Linked DNA regions of Aromatoleum aromaticum EbN1. Each later gene encodes a partner of the first gene's protein in a complex. Links are inferred from orthologs where the notes say so. Each region holds a gene or a part of one and is shown on either strand. Other genes may lie near its edges. The genes, in order: nusB and rpsJ.

Region 1 (6,913 bases):
TTGCCCTGCTCCCGCCGACATTCGCGCAAGGCAGCCCGATCGAACCCGAAAAAGCCTTCCGCTTCGCCGCTCGCGCGCTCGACCCGGCCACCGTCGAGATCACGTTCGACATCGCCGACGACTACTACCTTTACGGCGACAAGTTCAAGTTCACCGCCGACCCGCCGACCGTGCAGCTCGGCATTCCGGAACGCGCCCCGGGCAAGATCAGGCACGACGAATTCTTCGGCGACGTCGAAACGTACCGCGACGAGATCCGGATCCTGCTGCCGGTCATCGCAGCCGAAGGCGTCACCGCGTTCCGCCTGACCGCGACGAGCCAGGGCTGCTGGGACGGCGGCATCTGCTACCCGCCGACGCAGCAGAGCACCGACATCGACCTGACAGCGACGCCGGTCGCGGCCGGCGGCAGCTTCATCGACCGCTTCCTGTCGCCCGGCAGCACCGCAGGCGCGGGCACGGGCACGGCGCCGAGCGGCGACGAAAGCGGGCGCATTGCCGGCCTGCTGCGCGACGCGAGCGTACCGCTGATCCTGTTGAGCTTCTTCGGCTTCGGCCTGCTGCTCGCTTTCACGCCCTGCACTTTTCCGATGATCCCGATCATCTCGGGCGTCATCGTCGGCCATGGCCACCACATCTCGCGCGGACGCGCTTTCGCGCTGTCGCTCGTGTACGTCCTCGGCATGGCGGCGGCCTATGCCGTGGCCGGGGTCGCAGCGGGCATCTCCGGCACGCTGCTGTCGGCCGCGCTGCAGAACGCGTGGGTGCTCGGCGCCTTCGCGCTGGTGTTCGTGCTGCTGGCGCTGTCGATGTTCGGCTTCTACGAGCTGCAACTGCCGAGCGCGCTGCAGAGCCGCCTGAGCTCGACCGCGAATCACCAGAAAGGCGGCAGTCTGGGCGGCGTCGCGGTCATGGGCGTGCTGTCGGCGCTGATCGTCGGGCCGTGCGTCGCCGCACCGCTCGCCGGGGCGCTGCTCTACATCGCGCAGACCGGCAACGCGACGCTCGGCGGAGTCGCGCTGTTCGTCATGGCGCTCGGCATGGGCGCGCCGCTGATCGCAGTCGGTGTCGCCGCGCGCTCGGTGCTGCCGAAAGTCGGACCGTGGATGGAAGGCGTCAGGAAAGCGTTCGGCGTGATGCTGCTCGGCGTCGCGGTGTGGCTGCTGACGCCGGTCGTCCCGGCCCTCGTGACGATGCTCGCGTGGGCGGCGCTGCTGCTGTTCTCGGGCATTTTCCTGCACGCGATCGATCCGCTGCCGGCGCACGCGAAAGGCTGGGCGCGCTTCTGGAAAGGCACCGGCGTCGTCATGCTGATCGCCGGGGCGGCGATGTTCGTCGGTGCGCTGGCGGGTTCGCGCGACCCGCTGCAGCCGCTCGCGGTGCTGCGGGCCGAAGCGTCGGCGTCGGTGGCGACAGCGCCGCGTTTCGAGAAAGTCGCGTCCGTCGCCGAGCTCGACGCGCGCCTCGCGTCGGCCGATCGGCCGGTGATGCTCGATTTCTACGCCGACTGGTGCGTGTCGTGCAAGGAGATGGAGCGCTTCACGTTCAGCGACGGCGCGGTGCAGGCGCGCATGGAGCGCATGCTGCTGCTGAAGGCCGACGTCACCGCGAACAGCGACGACGACAAGGCGCTGCTGAAGCGTTTCACGCTGTTCGGTCCGCCGGGAACGATCTTCTTCGATCGCGACGGCAAGGAGCGCGACGGCCTGCGAGTCGTCGGATTCATGGCCGCGGAGCCGTTCGGCGAATTGCTCGACCGCGCGCTGCGCTGAACCCGGCGCGAAGAGGCCGCGGCGGAAAGCGATTGGCAATCCACCGTTTTTCGCCCACTTTCGCCTACAATCGCTGCTTCCCCACTTGCCCGTCCCTCCATCATGTTTTCCGGAATCGTGGCCGCCTGCGGCCGAATCGAACGTATCGAAGCTCTCCAGGACGGCGTGCGCCTTATCGTGGATGCCGACGGACTGGACCTCGCCGACGTGCAGATCGGCGACAGCATCGCGAACAGCGGCGTCTGCCTGACCGTCGTCGCGCTCGACGGCAGCCGCGTGCAGTTCGACGTATCGCGTGAAACGCTGAACTGCACCACCGGCCTCGACACGGTCGGCAACGAAGTCAATCTCGAGAAGGCGCTGTGCCTCGCGGACCGGCTGGGCGGGCACCTCGTCACCGGCCACGTCGACGGCGTCGGTGAAGTCGTGAGCTTTACGCCGGTCGGCGAAAGCCACGACCTCGTGATCCGTGCCCCCGCGGCGCTCGCCGGCTACATCGCGAAGAAAGGGTCGATCACGGTCAACGGCGTGAGCCTCACGGTGAACCGCGTCGAAGCCCGCGAATTCTCGATCAACCTGATCCCGCACACCGTCGCCGTGACGAATCTCAAGCAGCTCGCCGCCGGCAGCCGCGTCAATCTCGAGATCGACCTCATCGCCCGTTACGTCGAACGCATGCTCGCGTGGCGCGAGGAATCCGCACAATGATCGACAACCCCCACGCTCGCCCGCAATCGGGCTCGCTGCCCCCCGAGGGGGAACGCGCCGGCTTGGGACGGCCCGGCGCCGGCACGAGCGCACTCGCCCCGATCACCGAGATCGTCGAGGACATCCGCGCCGGCCGCATGGTCGTGCTCGTCGACGAGGAAGACCGCGAGAACGAAGGCGACCTCGTGCTCGCCGCAGAACACGTGACGCCGGAAGCGATCAACTTCATGGCGAAATTCGGCCGCGGGCTGATCTGCCTGACGCTGACCGAAGCGCGCTGCCGCCAGCTCGACCTGCACCTGATGGTGCGCGACAACCGCTCGCCGCACGGCACCGCTTTCACGACCTCGATCGAGGCGGCTGAAGGCGTCACGACCGGCATTTCCGCCCACGACCGCTCGCGCACGGTGCAGGCGGCCGTCGCGCGGCACGCGAAGCCGGCCGACATCGTGCAGCCCGGCCACATCTTCCCGCTGATGGCGCAGAAAGGCGGCGTGCTGATCCGCGCCGGCCACACCGAAGCGGGGTGCGATCTCGCAGCGCTGGCCGGGCTCGAGCCGGCGTCGGTGATCTGCGAGATCCTCAAGGACGACGGCACGATGGCGCGGCTGCCGGATCTGGTCGAGTTCGCGAAGGAGCACGGCCTGAAGATCGGCGCGATCCGCGACCTCATCGAGTACCGTTCGGCGAACGAGCACCTCGTCGAGCGCGTCGCCGAGAAGGACGTCGAGACGCCGTACGGCCGCTTCCGGCTCGCCGCGTTCGAGGACAAGACGAGCGGCGAAGTGCATTTCGCGCTCTCGCACGGCGAAATCCGCCCCGAGCGCGAAACCCTGGTGCGCGTGCACGAGCCGATCTCGGTCGTCGACTTCATCGATCCCGAGAGCGGCCGCCACACTTTCCCCGTCAACCAGGCGATGGCGCGCCTGGCCGAAGCCGAACAGGGCGTCATCGTGCTGCTCTATCGGCCGCAATCGGGCAGCGAACTGCTCGCCGGCCTGCGTGGCGACACCTCGCTCGCGGCGAAGTGGGACGCGCGCCTCTTCGGCGTCGGCGCGCAGATCCTGCGCGACCTGAAGGTCGGCAAGATGCGCCTCCTCGCGAGCCCGCGCAAGATCCCGAGCATGGCGGGCTTCGGTCTCGAGATCACCGGCTTCGTCGAGCGCCCCTGAGGGTGTTACCCTGAACCTTTCGCGCCGGAGCCGTCGCGCATCGCGGCCGTGCTGCCGGCCTTTTTGTCTTTGAAGAATCGAACATGGCCCGTTACGACAACATTCCCGAATTCGAAACCGACCTCGACGGCCGCGGCTTGCGCGTCGGCATCGTCATGAGCCGCTTCAACCAGGACGTCTGTGAAGGCCTGCTGTCGGCCTGCACCGCCGAGCTGCTGCGCCTGAACGTGTCGCCGGAACTGATGCGCATCGCCACCGTTCCGGGGGCACTGGAAATCCCGCTGGCGCTGCAGACGATGGCGCGCAGCGGCCGCTTCGATGCGCTGATCGCGCTCGGCGCGGTGATCCGCGGCGAGACTTACCACTTCGAGCTGGTGTCGAACGAAACGGGCAGCGGCATCAACCGTGTCGGACTCGACACCGGCATGCCGATCGCCAACGGCGTGCTGACGACCGAAGACGACGACCAGGCCCTCGCGCGGATGCAGGAAAAAGGCGCCGACTGCGCCCGCACCGCGATCGAGATGGCCAAGCTGTTGAAGCAGCTCCAATGAGCAGCAAGGCTGCCCGCCGCCGGGCGCGCGAGTTCGCGCTGCAGGGGATTTACCAATGGCTGCTTTCGGCCAACTCGATGCTGCTCATCGAGGAGCATGTCAGCCAGGTCTCAGGCTTCGACAAGGCCGACCGCGAGCTCTTCATCAGCCTGCTGCGCGGCACGCTGAACAACGTCGACGACCTGCAGGCAGAGTTCGCGCCGTTCATCCATCGCGCCGTGCATGAACTGTCCCCGGTCGAACGCGCAATCCTGCTGCTCGCGACGCACGAACTCAAGCACAACCTCGACACGCCGTACCGCGTCATCATCAACGAGGCGATCGAGCTGGCGAAAAGCTACGGCGGCACCGACGGTCACCGTTTCGTCAACGGCGTCCTCGACAAGCTCGCGACGCAGCTGCGCGTCACCGAAGTCAGCGCCGGCCGCAGCTGAAGCCGGCGGCGGGGCCGCAGCAGCAGGGTCCAGTCCCGCCGGGACGCGCACACGGCGACCGTCGAAGCCGGCGCGGCACCAAAAAGCAAAAAGCGCGGAACCGCATTGTCGCGGTTCCGCGCTTTTTTCATCCCGGCCTACAAAGGGAGCGACCGGTCCGGGTGCACGACGAGGTGCGAGCGGCTCATCCGCCCGCACCTCGTCGCAGGACGGCCCGTGAATGGCCGCCCGAGCAATCGTTCAGCCGCGCGCCGTCGGGCGCGGGCGGCGGGCGCCCTCCGGACGGTCGCCGCCGAAGCGGCTCCCTTCGCTGCGACCGGCGCCACCGTCACGACCATAGCCGCCCCGGTTCCCGGATGGCGACTCCGACGACCAGCCTTTGCCGGCCCCCGGACGACTGTCACGGCTTTCACGGCCGTACGACGACCCGCCCGAACGACCGCCGAAGCCCGGCTTGCCACCGCTCGGCGCGCGACGGGGCGACGACGGGCGTTGCGTCGGCTCGAGGCCTTCGATCACATGCACCGCGAGCGGTTTGCCGGTGAAGCGCTCGATCGCGCGGATGATGCCCATCTCGCGCGGCCCCGAGAACGTGATCGCGATGCCGTCGCGGCCGGCACGACCGGTACGGCCGATGCGGTGCACGTAGTCTTCGACCTGACGGGGCGCGTCGAAGTTGATCACGTGGCTGATGCCGGCGACGTCGATGCCGCGTGCTGCGACATCAGTCGCGACGAGCACGCCGATGCGGCCCTGGCGCAGCTTGTCCAGCGTGCGGTTGCGCGCCGTCTGGTGCATGTCGCCATGCAGCGCAGCGGCCGAAAAGCCTTTTTCCTGCAGGTTCAGCGACACTTCCTCGGCACCGCGCTTGGTCGCCGTGAAGACGACGGCCTGCTGCAGGTCATCGCCGCCGAGCAGCGATTCGAGCAGGCGGTTCTTGTGCACGATGTTGTCGGCCATCAGCAGACGCTGCTCGATGTTCGCGCGGTTCTCGACCGTCGCGGCGATCTCGATGCGCTGCGGATTGCGCGTCATCTTGCGCGCGAGGTTGCCGACCACGCCGTCGAGGGTTGCCGAGAACAGCAGCGTCTGACGGCTCGCCGGCGTCGCCGCGACGATGGTCTCGATGTCCTCGACGAACCCCATGTCGAGCATGCGGTCGGCTTCGTCGAGCACCAGCACTTCGATGTCCGACAGCTTGAGCTTGCGGCGATTGAGGTGATCGATGAGGCGGCCCGGAGTCGCGACGACGACGTCGACGGGGCGCGACAGCAGCTTCGCCTGGGCGAAGAACGGCGCGCCGCCGACGAGGCACGCAGTATTCAGGTAACGCAGGTTACGGGCGTAAGTCTTGACCGCTTTTTCGACCTGCTGCGCGAGCTCGCGCGTCGGAGTCAGCACCAGCACGCGCGGACCGGCGCCGGGCGCGGGCTTGCGGTCGATCAGGCGGTGCAGGCTCGGAAGCGTGAAAGCGGCGGTCTTGCCGCTGCCGGTATGCGAGGACACCATCAGGTCGGCACCGGCGAGCGCGGCCGGGATCGCCTGCTCCTGGACCGAAGTCGGGACCGTGTAACCGGTGGTTGCGATGGCTTGAAGCAGGGCTTCGTGGAGGCCGAGTTCCTGGAACGTCATGGGTTCTTCCTTGTATGTCCGGCACAACGGATGGTCGTGCCGAATCGATGCCCGGGTGAACGGGCAAATGAAAAAGCATCGCACCGTCCCATGGGGGACGCGGTGGCGGCAAGCGCGCGATGGGCGTGGGCCGGCCGGATTCCGCCGGGAAAACAGACGGAAATCGACCGCGCATCGGCACCAACCGGCATTCGCGATGCCATACGATCAGAAGAACGAATGGAGTTCGACGGGAGGGTCGGAGGCGATGGGGCTGTGGATACAGTCCCTCGGCTGGGTCCGCGGAATCCTGCTCCCGCGAGATAGACCGGAAAAAATACCGACTGCTGCATTGCACAACGACACGAATGGTACCTGATTTTCCCTATTCCGGAAAGAGAAAAACGAAGGACCCGACGCCAGGAGGTGCCGGGTCCTGCTTCCGCATGAAAAAGCCGCGTTTCTTACTTGCTGTTGATTGCGGTCTTCAGCGTGGCGCCGGCGGAGAATTTCGGCACGCGCGACGCGGCGATCTTGATCGAGGCGCCGGTCTGCGGATTCCGCCCGGTGCGCTCGGCGCGCTCGGACACTTCGAAAGAGCCGAAGCCTGTGAAGGCAACTTTTTCGCCGGCAGCCATGCGCTCGACGATGATATCCAGCAC
Region 2 (6,924 bases), 150 kb from region 1 along the record:
GGCGCGGCATCCTTGACGGTGACCTTGATGATGTCGCCGATACCCGCGTAGCGGCGCTTGGAACCACCAAGGACCTTGATGCACATCACTGAACGCGCACCGGTATTGTCGGCAACGTCCAGCCTGGACTGCATTTGAATCATGAATTTATCTCCAACTTGCCCCGCTACAGCGGTCAGTCTTGGAACCCGTACGGGTAGAAAGCCCCGAAGAGCGAAAAGCAAAGATAAAAACTATAACAGCTTGGCGCTGCATTGCCAAGCTGTCCGAAAACCTACACTACGCTCAGATGACCCGAGCCTTCTCGAGCACCTTGGCCACACGCCACGACTTGGTCTTTGAAATCGGACGGCATTCCTCGATTTCAACCAGATCGCCGGCCGCTGCTCCACCGTCTTCGACGTGCGCGTGATACTTCGCGGACCGCGTGATCACCTTGCCGTAGAGCTCGTGCTTCACACGGCGCTCGACGAGAACCGTCACCGTGTTCTGCATCTTGTCGCTGACCACACGTCCAACGAGCGCGCGCCTGACTTTTTCGATCTGCTCGGTCATTTCTGCACCGCCTTTTCCTGCAGGAGCGTGCGGACGCGCGCGATGTCGCGACGCACTTTCCCGAGTTGGCTCGTATTGCCGAGCTGCTGAGTCGCAAGTTGCATACGCAACGAAAACTGCGCTTTCAGCAGTTCGAGCAATTCTTGATTCAATTCACCGGCGCTCTTCGCGCGGAGTTCACTCGCTTTCATGCTCACCCCATTTGACGATGAACAAAGACCGTCTCGAGCGGAAGCTTCGCAGCAGCAAGCCGGAACGCTTCGCGGGCGAGCGTCTCGTCGACACCGTCCATCTCATACAACACCTTGCCGGGCTGAATCTCGGCAACCCAGTATTCCGGGTTCCCCTTGCCGTTACCCATCCGCACTTCAGCTGGCTTCTTCGAGATCGGCTTGTCCGGGAAAATCCGGATCCAGATGCGCCCGCCCCGCTTGATGTGCCGGGTCATCGCCCGTCGTGCGGACTCGATCTGACGGGCGGTCAGACGACCGCGGCCGATCGCCTTGAGCCCGAACTCGCCGAAACTGACTTTGGCGCCGCGCGTCGCGATCCCGGTGTTCCGGCCCTTCTGCTCCTTACGATACTTCCTTCTCGACGGCTGCAGCATCGTCTACTCCCGCTTTCCTGGTCCGGGTGCCGGCCTTGTCGCCAGCTCCCGCTTGTTCGGCACCCGTGCGACGTGCGGGGCGCTTGGCGCCGCGGTTGTCACCGGCATCATTGCGAGGCGCGCGGCGACCGCGACGAGCCTCGTTCTCGTTCTCGACGACCGCAGGCCGCTCGTTGCGCCCGAGCATCTCACCCTTGTACACCCACACCTTGATACCGATGATGCCGTAGGTGGTCTTCGCTTCGGATACGCCATAGTCGATATCGGCACGCAGCGTATGCAGCGGAACGCGGCCTTCGCGGTACCACTCGGTGCGAGCGATTTCGGCGCCGTTCAGTCGTCCGGCGCTCATGATCTTGATGCCCTGTGCGCCGAGCCGCATTGCATTCTGCATTGCGCGCTTCATGGCGCGGCGGAACATGATCCGCTTTTCGAGCTGCTGGGCGATCGAGTCGGCGATCAGCTTGGCATCGACTTCCGGCTTGCGCACTTCTTCGATATTGACGTGCACCGGCACGCCCATGATCTTCTGAAGCTCGCGCTTGAGCAGTTCGATGTCCTCGCCCTTCTTGCCGATCACGACACCAGGGCGTGCGCTGAAAAGGGTGATCCGTGCGTTCTTCGCCGGGCGTTCGATGACAACGCGCCCCACCGATGCGTGAGCAAGACGCTTCTTGAGAAAATCGCGGACTTTCAGGTCCTCGTGCAACATTCTCGAGTAATCACCGCTCGATGCGAACCAACGGGAATTCCAATCACGAGTGACCGCAAGGCGGAACCCGGTCGGATGAATTTTCTGACCCATATGTACCCCTTATTCCCCGACGGTCACGTAGATGTGGCAGGTCGGCTTGAGAATGCGGGCCCCGCGTCCCTTTGCCCGCGCCGCAAAGCGCTTCAGCGACATGCCTTCCTCGACGTAGATCGTCTTGACCTTGAGGGTGTCAATATCTGCGCCATCGTTGTGTTCTGCATTGGCAATCGCCGACTCCATCACTTTGCGGATGATCTGCGCGCCCTTTTTCGGCGAGAAGGCAAGGATGTTGAGTGCCTGATCAACCGGCCTGCCCCGCACCTGGTCCGCCACCAGCCGCCCCTTCTGGGCCGACAGGCGAACGCCGCGGAGAATTGCTCTGGTTTCCATGATGACTCCTTACCTCTTCGCCTTCTTGCTCGCCGCGTGCCCCTTGAACGTACGGGTCAGGGCGAACTCGCCGAGCTTGTGACCAACCATGTTTTCCGACACGAAGACCGGAACATGCTGCCGACCGTTATGGACCGCAATCGTCAGGCCGACGAAGTCCGGCAACACCGTCGAGCGACGGGACCAGGTCTTGATCGGGCGCTTGTCGTTGCTCGTCCGCACGGCGTCGACCTTCTTGAGCAGATGCGCGTCGACAAACGGGCCTTTTTTAATAGAACGTGCCATTTGTTACCCCTTAACGCTTGTGACGACGCTGCACGATCATCGTGTCGGTGCGCTTGTTGCTGCGCGTGCGGTAGCCCTTCGCCGGCTGACCCCACGGGCTGCGCGCCACGCCGCCTTCGCCGGTCCGGCCCTCGCCACCACCGTGCGGGTGATCGACCGGATTCATCGCTACACCGCGGACCGTCGGACGGATACCGCGCCAGCGGTTCGCGCCCGCCTTGCCGATCTTGCGCAGGCCGTGCTCTTCGTTGCCGACGACGCCGATGGCGGCACGGCACTCGACGTGCACCCGGCGAACTTCGCCGGAGCGCAACCGGAGCTGAGCGTATGCGCCTTCACGGGCGAGCAGCTGCACCGAAGTGCCTGCAGCACGCGCGATCTGTGCCCCCTTGCCCGGCATCAGCTCGACACAGTGAATCGTGGAACCGACCGGAATATTCCGGATCGGCAGCACGTTGCCCGCCTTGATCGGCGCTTCCGGTCCGCTGAGGACCGTCTGCCCCACTTCGAGCCCCTTCGGCGCGATGATGTAGGCGCGCTCGCCGTCGGCGTAGCAGATCAGCGCAATGTTCGCGGAACGGTTCGGGTCGTACTCGACACGCTCGACGCGAGCTGCGATGCCGTCCTTGTTGCGACGGAAATCCACCAGACGGTAATGCTGCTTGTGCCCACCACCCTGGTGACGGACGGTGATGCGGCCGCTGTTGTTGCGGCCGGCGTTCTTCGACTGCTTCTCGACCAGCGCGGCATGCGGACGCCCCTTGTAGAGATCCGCATTGACGACCTTGACCATCGCGCGACGGCCGGCAGACGTAGGCTTAAGTTTTACCAGTGCCATGATTCCTCACTCCCCGGCCGCGAAGTTGATTTCCTGGCCCGGCTTGAGGCAGACGAACGCCTTCTTCCAGTCCTTGCGGCGGCCGGTCATCTTGCCGAAACGCTTGACCTTGCCTTTCACGTTCGCAATCTGCACCGACTTCACTTCAACCTTGAAGAGCAACTCGACAGCCGCCTTGACTTCGGGCTTGGTCGCGGTCGACGCAACCTTGAACACAACCTGCTCGTTCTTGTCGGCGACATACGTCGCCTTTTCGGAGATCTGGGGCGCGAGCAGCACCTGCATCAGACGCTCTTGGCTAAATCCGCTCATTGCCAGGCCTCCTCCATCTTGGCCAGCGCACCCTTGGTCACGATGACCCGGTCGTAGTGCACAAGCGACACCGGATCCGTCTCGCTGACCTCGAGAACCAGCACCTTGTGCAGGTTCCGTGACGACAGGAACAGGTTTTCATCGAACTCGTCGGTAATGACCAGCACCGAATCGAGCCCCATGCCTTTGAGCTTCTGCGACAGCAGGCGGGTCTTCGGCGCCTCGACGCTGAAATTCTCGACGATCGCCAGACGGTCTTCACGCGCAAGCTGCGAAAGGATCGACGCCACGCCGGCGCGGTACATCTTGCGGTTCAGCTTCTGCGAGAAGTTGTCTTCGGGCGAATTCGGGAAAACCCGGCCACCTCCGCGCCACAACGGGCTCGACGCCATACCGGCACGAGCGCGGCCGGTGCCTTTCTGGCGCCACGGCTTGCGCGTCGACTTGGAAACTTCCGCACGACCTTTCTGCGCGCGATTGCCCGAGCGGGCATTGGCCATGTACGCCACAACGACCTGATGGATCAGGGCTTCGTTGTAGTCGCGCCCGAACAGCGCATCAGAGGCCTGCAGCGTTGCCGACTGCGCACCCTGATCATTCAATAATTTAAGTTCCATTACGCCCTCGCTCAGCCACGGGCCTTGACCGCCGGGCGGACGATCACGTCGCCGCCCTTCGAGCCGGGTACCGCCCCCTTCACCAGGAGCAACTGACGCTCAACATCGACGCGAACCACTTCGAGACCCTGAGTGGTGCACGTGGTGTTGCCGTACTGTCCGGCCATCCGCTTGCCGGGAAAGACCCGACCCGGATCCTGAGCCATGCCGATCGAGCCCGGCGCGTTATGCGACACGGAGTTGCCGTGCGACGCGCGGTTCGACGAGAAATTGTGCCGCTTGCCCACTCCGGAAAAACCCTTGCCAATCGACGTACCGGTGACATCCACCTTTTGCCCGACTGCAAAGAGGTCAACCCCGACGACGTCACCGGCCTTGAAGCCAGCGACCTGCTCGGTTTCGACACGAAATTCCTTGAGCATGTGACCGGCTTCGACGCCGGCCTTGGCAAGGTGCCCGGCAAGGGGCTTTCCAACCCGACTCGCGCGACGCTTGCCGAAAGTCACCTGCACGGCGGCGTAACCGTCGCTTTCAGGCGTCTTGATTTGGGTTACGCGATTGTTGGACACGTCAAGCACCGTCACCGGGACACTCCTGCCGTCCTCGGCGAAGATGCGAGTCATGCCAACCTTGCGTCCCACAAGGCCTAGACTCATCTTCTTCTCCTGTCCCCGGTTACGATTGACCGGGCCCTATCACGTAAATTGCGCCCAAAGGCGCAAAGGCCGGATTATACCGGCCTTTCGCAAAGCTCCGCAACTAGCGCGGCTTACTGCAACTTGATCTCGACATCAACCCCGGCGGGGAGATCCAGCTTCATCAGCGCATCGACCGTCTTGTCGGTCGGGTCGATGATGTCCATCAGGCGCTGGTGGGTACGAATCTCGAACTGGTCGCGCGATGCCTTGTTGACGTGCGGCGAGCGCAGCAGGTCGAAACGCTCGATACGGGTCGGCAGCGGCACGGGGCCGCGGACCACCGCACCCGTGCGCTTGGCGGTATCGACGATCTCGAGAGCGGACTGATCGATCAGCCGGTAGTCGAACGCCTTCAAACGGATGCGAATTTTCTGGTTTTGCATGGATGAAATCCTGAAAGAGCGAAAACCCGGGGCAACGAACCCCGGGCGGAGACGAGCAATTACTCGATGATCTTGGCGACGACCCCGGCGCCGACGGTACGACCGCCTTCGCGGATCGCGAACCGCAGGCCTTCTTCCATCGCGATCGGCGCCATCAGCTTGACGGTGATCGACACGTTGTCGCCCGGCATGACCATCTCGGTGCCTTCGGGCAGCTCGATCGAACCGGTCACGTCGGTCGTGCGGAAGTAGAACTGCGGACGATAGTTGTTGAAGAACGGCGTGTGGCGCCCGCCTTCTTCCTTCGACAGCACGTACACTTCACCGGTGAAATGCGTGTGCGGCTTGATCGAACCGGGCTTGCACAGCACCTGGCCGCGCTCGACGTCCTCGCGCTTGGTGCCGCGCAGCAGCACGCCGACGTTGTCGCCCGCCTGGCCCTGGTCGAGCAGCTTGCGGAACATCTCGACGCCGGTGCAGGTGGTCTTGACCGTCGCCTTGATGCCGACGATCTCGACTTCCTCGCCGACCTTGACGATGCCGCGCTCGACGCGGCCGGTCACCACCGTGCCGCGGCCCGAGATCGAGAACACGTCTTCGATCGGCAGCAGGAACGGGCGGTCGATCGCGCGCTCCGGAGTCGGGATGTAGCTGTCGAGCGCTTCGGCCAGGCGGAAGATCGCCGGCTCGCCGATGTCGCTCTGGTCGCCTTCGAGCGCCTTGAGCGCCGAGCCCTTGATGATCGGCACATCGTCGCCCGGGAAGTCGTACTTCGACAGCAGCTCGCGCACTTCCATCTCGACGAGCTCCAAGAGCTCTTCGTCGTCGACCATGTCGCACTTGTTCAGGAACACGATGATGTACGGCACGCCGACCTGGCGCGCGAGCAGGATGTGCTCGCGCGTCTGCGGCATCGGGCCGTCGGCAGCCGAGCACACCAGGATCGCGCCGTCCATCTGCGCGGCACCGGTGATCATGTTCTTCACGTAGTCGGCGTGACCCGGGCAGTCGACGTGCGCGTAGTGACGGTTGGCCGTCTCGTACTCGACGTGAGCGGTGTTGATCGTGATGCCGCGCGCTTTCTCTTCGGGCGCCGCGTCGATCTGGTCGTAGGCTTTCGCCTCGCCGCCGAACTTCTTCGACAGGATCGTCGTGATCGCCGCCGTCAGGGTGGTCTTGCCGTGGTCGACGTGACCGATCGTCCCGACGTTTACGTGCGGTTTCGTCCGCTCAAACTTGCCTTTCGCCATTGCTCAATTCCTCGCTTCGGTTCGTTGATTACTTGCGATTGTTGATCACCGCTTCCGCCACGCTCTTCGGCGCCTCGGAATAGTGCTTGAATTCCATCGAATACGTCGCGCGACCCTGCGTCAACGACCGCAGTTGCGTCGCGTAACCGAACATCTCGGCGAGCGGCACTTCGGCCTTGACCTCTTTCATGCCCCCGGGCAGATCGTCCATGCCCTGGACGATGCCGCGGCGACC

What was found.
Region 2: the proteins of nusB (region 1) and rpsJ are in contact, whole or in part, in a solved structure (PDB 3D3B), measured with the Escherichia coli proteins. The link is inferred for Aromatoleum aromaticum EbN1 from one-to-one orthologs.

Annotation. Positions count from the first base shown.
Region 1 is NC_006513.1:2,105,617-2,112,529, reverse strand. The notes cover bases 2,989-5,921. They hold nusB (transcription antitermination factor NusB), read left to right. Parts: upstream 2,989-4,202; coding sequence 4,203-4,640; downstream 4,641-5,921. Other genes in these bases: EBN1_RS09975 (DEAD/DEAH box helicase), read right to left, coding at 4,881-5,921; ribH (6,7-dimethyl-8-ribityllumazine synthase), read left to right, coding at 3,736-4,206; ribBA (bifunctional 3,4-dihydroxy-2-butanone-4-phosphate synthase/GTP cyclohydrolase II), read left to right, coding at 2,989-3,652. Also shown: protein-disulfide reductase DsbD, read left to right, coding at 1-1,772; EBN1_RS09995 (riboflavin synthase), read left to right, coding at 1,875-2,480; more of ribBA, read left to right, coding at 2,543-2,988; more of EBN1_RS09975, read right to left, coding at 5,922-6,272; EBN1_RS09970 (HU family DNA-binding protein), read right to left, coding at 6,716-6,913. UniProt on the Escherichia coli protein: Part of the processive rRNA transcription and antitermination complex (rrnTAC). The complex forms an RNA-chaperone ring around the RNA exit tunnel of RNA polymerase (RNAP).
Region 2 is NC_006513.1:2,259,249-2,266,172, reverse strand. What follows is about bases 3,784-6,727. They hold rpsJ (30S ribosomal protein S10), read right to left. Parts: upstream 5,440-6,727; coding sequence 5,128-5,439; downstream 3,784-5,127. Other genes in these bases: fusA (elongation factor G), read right to left, coding at 6,718-6,727; tuf (elongation factor Tu), read right to left, coding at 5,499-6,689; rplC (50S ribosomal protein L3), read right to left, coding at 4,370-5,014; rplD (50S ribosomal protein L4), read right to left, coding at 3,784-4,358. Also shown: rplN (50S ribosomal protein L14), read right to left, coding at 1-143; rpsQ (30S ribosomal protein S17), read right to left, coding at 286-555; rpmC (50S ribosomal protein L29), read right to left, coding at 552-746; rplP (50S ribosomal protein L16), read right to left, coding at 749-1,162; rpsC (30S ribosomal protein S3), read right to left, coding at 1,131-1,967; rplV (50S ribosomal protein L22), read right to left, coding at 1,977-2,306; rpsS (30S ribosomal protein S19), read right to left, coding at 2,316-2,591; rplB (50S ribosomal protein L2), read right to left, coding at 2,602-3,429; rplW (50S ribosomal protein L23), read right to left, coding at 3,436-3,741; more of rplD, read right to left, coding at 3,738-3,783; more of fusA, read right to left, coding at 6,728-6,924. UniProt on the Escherichia coli protein: Involved in the binding of tRNA to the ribosomes. Part of the processive rRNA transcription and antitermination complex (rrnTAC). The complex forms an RNA-chaperone ring around the RNA exit tunnel of RNA polymerase (RNAP).